DNA from 3 places in the Pseudoalteromonas sp. NSLLW24 genome. Region 3 is predicted to be linked to each of the others. Evidence: predicted binding sites of a transcription regulator. Region 3 holds the regulator's gene; each other region holds the start of a gene.
The links. Region 3 encodes FliA, which starts transcription of late flagellar genes. Its sites were predicted from a motif close to CTAAAGNTNNNNNNNNNNNNGCCGATA; they were not measured.
Positions count from the first base shown of each region.

Region 1: a site for FliA is predicted at 810-836, ahead of pomA (flagellar motor protein PomA). Genes of this name have one in related genera too.
Region 2: a site for FliA is predicted at 908-934, ahead of I6E72_RS18950 (DUF5610 domain-containing protein). Genes of this name have one in related genera too.

Region 1 covers NZ_JADYWQ010000011.1:6,003-8,276, reverse strand. Annotated here, with positions in the region: gene ispA ((2E,6E)-farnesyl diphosphate synthase) at 1-329, opposite strand, end outside; gene I6E72_RS12505 (exodeoxyribonuclease VII small subunit) at 332-574, opposite strand; gene pomA (flagellar motor protein PomA) at 896-1,663, shown strand; gene I6E72_RS12495 (flagellar motor protein MotB) at 1,666-2,274, shown strand, end outside.
Region 2 covers NZ_JADYWQ010000028.1:1,567-3,840, reverse strand. Annotated here, with positions in the region: gene trmA (tRNA (uridine(54)-C5)-methyltransferase TrmA) at 1-801, opposite strand, end outside; gene I6E72_RS18950 (DUF5610 domain-containing protein) at 964-2,103, shown strand; gene murI (glutamate racemase) at 2,169-2,274, shown strand, end outside.
Region 3 covers NZ_JADYWQ010000002.1:213,349-215,622, reverse strand. Annotated here, with positions in the region: gene I6E72_RS02525 (protein phosphatase CheZ) at 1-362, opposite strand, end outside; gene cheY (chemotaxis response regulator CheY) at 380-763, opposite strand; gene I6E72_RS02515 (RNA polymerase sigma factor FliA) at 804-1,514, opposite strand; gene I6E72_RS02510 (MinD/ParA family ATP-binding protein) at 1,541-2,274, opposite strand, start outside.

The DNA of each region.
Region 1 (2,274 bases), on a different contig from region 3:
GCATTTGCCTCGCCAAACTCTATATGACAAGTAGGGCGTCCGCGGCGTAAGTCGTCATCATCCATTGCTGGTAAGTCATCATGGACTAACGAATAGCTATGAATACACTCAATTGCAGCAGCAAGTACGTTTAAGTCTTGATGGTTTGCGCCGAGCATTTTACCTGTGGCATAAACTAAAAATGGACGTAATCTTTTACCGCCATTAAATAATCCATACTGGGTGGCGTTCTTTACCGTTTCTTCTGTATCGAGAGGCTGGTTAAAATGCTGTTGTAAGGTCGCTACTACATCTTTTTGAGCAAGTTCAATATGATTTTTTATGCTCACAGCTATTCCATATCATTATCAAAATTTGTAAGTACTGACTTTTCGCCATTCCCCATCAAAATTGATACTTTTTGTTCTGCTTGCTGTAATTTCCCTGATGAAGCACTTGCTAATGCAATTCCACGCTCAAATTGCTTTAACGATTGCTCAAGCGATAAGTCACCTTGTTCCATGTCACTAACGATTGTAGATAATTCTTCTAGTGCTTGTTCGAAACTTAAGTTTTCAGGTTTTTTAGTCGCCATCTTTATTTCAGCTTACATAATAAATTTAGGGGTCAATTTTAGGGGGAATGCTAAACTAGGTCAAAGGATGATATTGGTTTTTTACCTTTATAACGTTAAATTATATTTCAAGTGCATTAATAAAGCCTTAATAGCGGTCTGTTGGTTTAATAAATCAATTGATAATTAGGTAGCCCTTATAACTTGATCTAAGATAGTGCTAAAGGCTGCTTTTTATGTTTATTTATAAAAATGGCTTAAGCAATTCAATATGTTGCCGATAAGCAGTTAATAATAAAAGTTTATGATAAGGCCATTAAGCATGAAACTTCTGGAGGAAATGTGGATTTAGCAACCATAATCGGGATCCTAGGCGCAATTGGCTTAATTGTCATGTCTATGTTTATGAGTAGTAGCGGTGAAATGGCTATGTTTTACAATACCCCGTCTGTGGTTATTGTATTTGGTGGTTCACTCTTTATTGTTTTATCAAACTTCACCATGTCGCAATTTTTGGGGATAGGTAAAGTTGTTGCCAAAGCGTTTATGTTTAAAATCGAAACGCCAGAAATACTTATCGAAAAAGCAGTAGAACTTGCGGATTCAGCTCGTAAAGGCGGTTTTTTAGCACTCGAAGAAGCTGAAATTCCAAACCCCTTTATGCGCAAAGGCGTCGATATGCTCGTTGATGGCCACGACGCAGATGTAGTTCGCGCTACACTTCAAAAAGATATTTCTCTAACCACGACTCGCCATGAATTGGGCGCGGGTTTATTTAAGTCGTTAGCTGATATAGGGCCTGCAATGGGTATGATTGGTACTCTAATTGGTTTGGTTGCAATGTTGTCTAACATGGATGACCCAAAGGCAATTGGTCCGGCAATGGCAGTAGCACTATTAACAACTTTATATGGCGCGTTTTTAGCCAATGTTGTGGCAATTCCTATTCAGGTAAAACTTGAACTGCGTAAAGACGAGGAAGCGATGAATCAGCGTTTAATTTTGGATGCTATTTTAGGCATACAAGATGGTCAGAATCCAAAAGTAATCGAAGGTATTTTGAAAAATTACTTAGCTGAATCTAAACGCAAAGTAGATACCGAGGAGTAACTATGTCTGATCAAGAGTGCAAATGTCCACCACCAGGTCTACCTGCATGGATGGGAACGTTTGCCGATTTAATGTCACTGTTAATGTGCTTTTTTGTACTCTTGCTCGCGTTTTCAGAAATGGATGTACTTAAGTTTAAACAAATTGCGGGCTCTATGAAGTTTGCTTTTGGCGTGCAGAATAAAATTGAAGTAAAAGACATCCCTAAAGGGACCTCTGTTATTGCCATGGAGTTTACCCCAGGCAAACCAGAGCCAACCCCAATAGAAACCATTCAGCAGCAAACAGTCGAAATGACTCAACAAATGTTAGAGTTTCAGGCTGGCGATGAAAGCTCAGCAGGCGGCAGGCAAGAACAGCGCGGGGATAAACGCGGTGGCGAATCTCGTAGTACCTCACAAGAAGAATCTTCTGAGCAAGCAACTTCAGCAGCCGATCAGGAGCAAACTAACGAGCTTGTTAAAAAGATAGCGCAGCAGCTTGAAAAGCAAATAATCGATGGCGCAATTGAGCTTGAGTCTTTAGGGCAGCAAATAATTATTCGAATTAGGGAGAATGGTTCATTTCCTTCAGGTAGTGCATTTTTACAACCTAAGTTTAAACCTATAATT
Region 2 (2,274 bases), on a different contig from region 3:
TTCACTAGACATACGAATAATATCTAAGTTCTCTACGTTATTTTTAGCAATATTGTATTGAGCAGAGTGAACAGATGATTTTGATATTTCCGTCGCTAATACTTTATTAAAACAGCCCGCTAATGCAATTGAAAAGTTACCGTTACCACAATACAGTTCTAGTAAATCATTTTTAAGTGGTTTACATAAATCTTGTGCCCACTCCAGCATATTAATATTTACTTTTGCATTAGGCTGAGTAAAGCTATTTTCTACTTGTTGGTATATAAGCTCTTGACCATTAACTGTTAAACGTTCAGTTACAAAGTCATCACCTAGTACTTCTTTTTGTTTGCGAGCTCGGCCTATAAAGTCAATTTTGTATTTACTGCTAAGCTTTTCTTTCAGTGCTTTAATTTCACTTAACCATTCATCATCCAGTGGTTTGTGATAAAGCAAGCTTACTAAAATTTCACCGCTTAGCGTGGATAGGTAATCGATTTGAAATAACTTACGACGTAATATTTCACAAGGCTTAAGATGCTCAATCATCACCTGCATTATTTCACCAACTAGAGGCGCTGCTGGATCAAATGTATCAACACGGATTTTTTCTTTTGTTTGTTGATCAAACATAATGTGAAACAGATCGTCACCGTCGTGCCATACTCTAAATTCAGCACGTTGGCGGTAGTTAGTTGGCTCTGAGCTAAATACTTCTAGTTGCTCCACACCAAAACGTTGGAACTGTGCACTAATACGCTGCTCTTTTTCACTTAACTGCGTTTGGTACTGTGTGGTATCTATTTTAATAACTGCCATTAACGCTACTACCTTATCTAAGATCTGTTTATCGGCGCTATTGTAGGGAGCGCTGCGTATTTGTCTAGTTTTGGCTAGCATTTATGCTGTTTTATTGAACATTGTACTTTAGTTTTTATTGTTATAGCCGATAATAAACTACGCACGCTTAGGAGACGAATCATGAAAATAGGTAATTATGGCTTTACGCCAAACAACAACATCAATAAATTCAATAATAAAGCTGATATACAGCAACCTACAATTACGTCTCCTCAAGATAGCTATCAACAACGAGGCCGAGAGTTGGCCGCAAAGGTGCTTGGCGATAAAATGGTTGAGCAGCTTGGATTGCCTATCGCAGAAAAAAAAGCAGATAAACCACTATTTGATTTTGATGAAATAGTAAAAAACGTACTCGATTTTGTGAGTAGTGCTGTTAATAAAGCAAAAGCTAATGGCGCTGATGACGAAAAGCTCAAAGATATGTTAGGCGACGCGCGCAAAGGAGTCCAAATAGGGATTGACGACGCTGTTGATGAACTCAAAGGTACAGGTGTATTTAATGATGACATGGAAGAGGGGATTAATAAGTCCAAAGAGGGAATTTACAATGGGCTCGATAAGTTTGAAGAGTCGTTATTTAACCCACAACCTGCCAGCGTAAATATAAGCCAGGCTCAATATGTCAGTATGACGAGTAATGCAGAGTATAAATTTACAACCGCAGAGGGTGACGAGGTAAGTATTAGCTTTGCAGATGCATTTGAATCTCAGTCGGCAAGTGGCTATCAGCAAAACAGTAATAGCGAGTCGTTTGCAAGCTCATCATCGCAATCTCGACAGGTATCATTTTCGATGTCGGTTAATGGTGACTTAAATGAGCAAGAGCAAGAAGCTATTAATGCAATGATGGAAGACTTACAAGATTTAAGTAAAACCTTTTTTGGTGGTGATTTAGATGAAGCATTTGAACAAGCGCAAGAGCTGAGTTTAGACAGCGATCAGCTGGTGGCTTTTTCTATGGATTTACGCCAAACAAAAACAATAGCAACAGTTAAAAGCTATGAAGAATATAGACCAGCACCAGAAAAACAAGTAGCGGAGGGTTTAGCTCCTTTTAATGATGACCTTAAAAATGCTTTTGAAAAAGCGGGTGAGCTTGGATTACAAAATCAGCTAGCTGGCATTCTCCAATGGTTAAATCAAGATCAGGAGCAAATAGATAAGTTAGTGGATTACACAAAGTCTATGTTCGAAAACCTTAATCAGTTAAATTCGGCAGCCGACGAGCTTGCTGATTTAGAAACCACGCAAAGTTAAACTACTTTCTTTTATAAATACCTCATGGCAAACTGCCGTTCTTAAAGTAAAGTGGGAACGGTAGTTTGTCAGCGCATATAATGGTCTTTGATTCAGGTATTGGTGGAACTACTGTACTTGAGCATATAAAGCAAAGTATCCCCAATGCTCAGTACAGTTATTTTATGGATA
Region 3 (2,274 bases):
GTCGGTTTGATATGAGATATTTCATCTGCAAGTTGCTGAGCTATAGGTAAACTAGCCTCAACAGCATCCATTGTTTTATTAGCCGCATTTTCTGTCATTTCTATAACATAATTAAGCCGCTTTTTAGCATCTGGAATCGCATCTGTCGTTATGTTAGTTAAGCGAGTATCAAGCTCAAAGCTTTTAAGTGCTTCGTGCAGTTGACGAGTCAACTTCCCAACTTCAGCAAATAATTTAGACTGCTCTTGCGAAGCTGTCTCTAAAATCAACTGATTAGCTTTATCTTGCTCATCGTTTTCTAAATAAATGACGAGTTGACGAGCTTGTTCTAACGTTATTTGAGGCGCAGCTGGTGCTGACATAAGCCTCTCCCCCATCATTAGCCTAAGCGTTCAAATACTTTTTCTAATTTAGTTTTTAATGTTCCAGCCGTAAATGGCTTAACAATATAACCATTAACGCCAGCTTGCGCTGCAGCTATTATTTGTTCTTTTTTAGCCTCTGCCGTTACCATCAGTACAGGGATATGTTTTAACTTATCATCTGCACGAATTGCTCTTAAAAGGTCAATACCTTGCATTCCCGGCATATTCCAATCTGTAACCACAAAATCAAACACTTGATTTTGTAACATAGGCAAAGCTGTAGACCCGTCATCAGCTTCTTGAACGTTAGTGAAACCTAAGTCACGTAATAGGTTTTTTATAATTCGTCTCATCGTTGAAAAATCATCAACTACAAGAATTTTCATGTTTTTATCCAAAACATCCCCCAGTGAGGTATTAACCTTAGTTTACTTACTACTAGTTTATCCAGTCATTGATTTTAGCTTTAAGCTTAATCATCGCCTGACCATGTATCTGACTTACACGCGATTCGCTTACATCGAGTATATGTCCTATTTCTTTTAAATTCATTTCATCGTTATAGTATAAAGAAAGTACCATCGCATCACGCTCTGGTAATGACTTTATTGCATTTAGCAAAGACTCATTAAACCGATCATTTTTAACATTATTAAAAGGTTTGTCTAGCGCTAAATCTTGGCCTACGGGAGTAATAACATCCTCATCTACACCAAGGTCTTCTATGCCTAATACTTTACTGGTATTAACATCATTTAAAATATGATGGTACTCATTGAGTGAAATTTCAAGTTTTTCAGCAACTTCTGTATCTGTTGGTTCGCGATTCAGACTGCTTTCGAGCCCAGTAATTGCCTCTGCAACTTGTCGGCTTTTACGGTGTACTGAACGAGGAGCCCAATCACCACGGCGCATTTCATCAAGCATAGCCCCGCGAATACGAATACCGGCAAAGGTTTCAAAGCTTGCGCCTTTTGTTGCATCAAAGTTTTTTGAAGCTTCTATTAAACCTATCATTCCTGATTGAATTAAATCATCAAGCTGAACGCTAGGTGGTAATCGAGCAATTAGATGACATGCCACTTTTTTGACAAGTGATGCATGTTTCTCAACAATCACATTTAAGTTTTGTGTTGATTGATATCCCATAGCTCTATTCACCAATGTTGTCATAATTAGCCGTTTACTAGTTTCTCAATGAAAAACTCTAAATGCCCAGATGGTTGATTTGGTATTGGCCATTTAACTGCTTTTGTCGCCAGCGCTTTAAACGCGAGAGCGGCTGGCGAACTTGGAAAGAGCTCAACAATCACCTTTTGGCGACGTGTTGCTTTACGCATATTTTCGTCATAAGGAACCGTTGCTACTAGCTCCATTGAAACATCTAAAAAGCGATCGGTAACTTTAGATAGTTTTGCAAATAATTCAGTGCCTTCACGCATACTGCGGACCATATTGGCAACAATTTTGAACTTATAAACACCGTGCTCGCGGCTTAATACTTTAATAAGTGCGTAAGCATCGGTTATTGATGTTGGTTCATCGCACACTACAACCACTACATCTTGTGCTGCTCGTGAGAAGCTTAGCACCATGTCTGAAATACCAGCGGCTGTATCTACAATTAAAATATCAAATTCGGTATTCAATTCGCTAAATGCACGAATTAGCCCGGCATGCTCAGATGGCGATAGTTCAACCATACTTTGCGAGCCCGATGTAGCGGGTACAATTTTAATACCAGCAGGGCCTTCAACTAAAATCTCGTCAAGCTCACATTCACCTGACAAAACGTGTGATAAATTGCGCTCTACACGTAAACCAAGCATCACATCACAGTTTGCTAAACCTAAGTCAGCATCCAGCACTAATACTCTATTACCTTGTTGCCCTAGTGCAATAGCGGTAT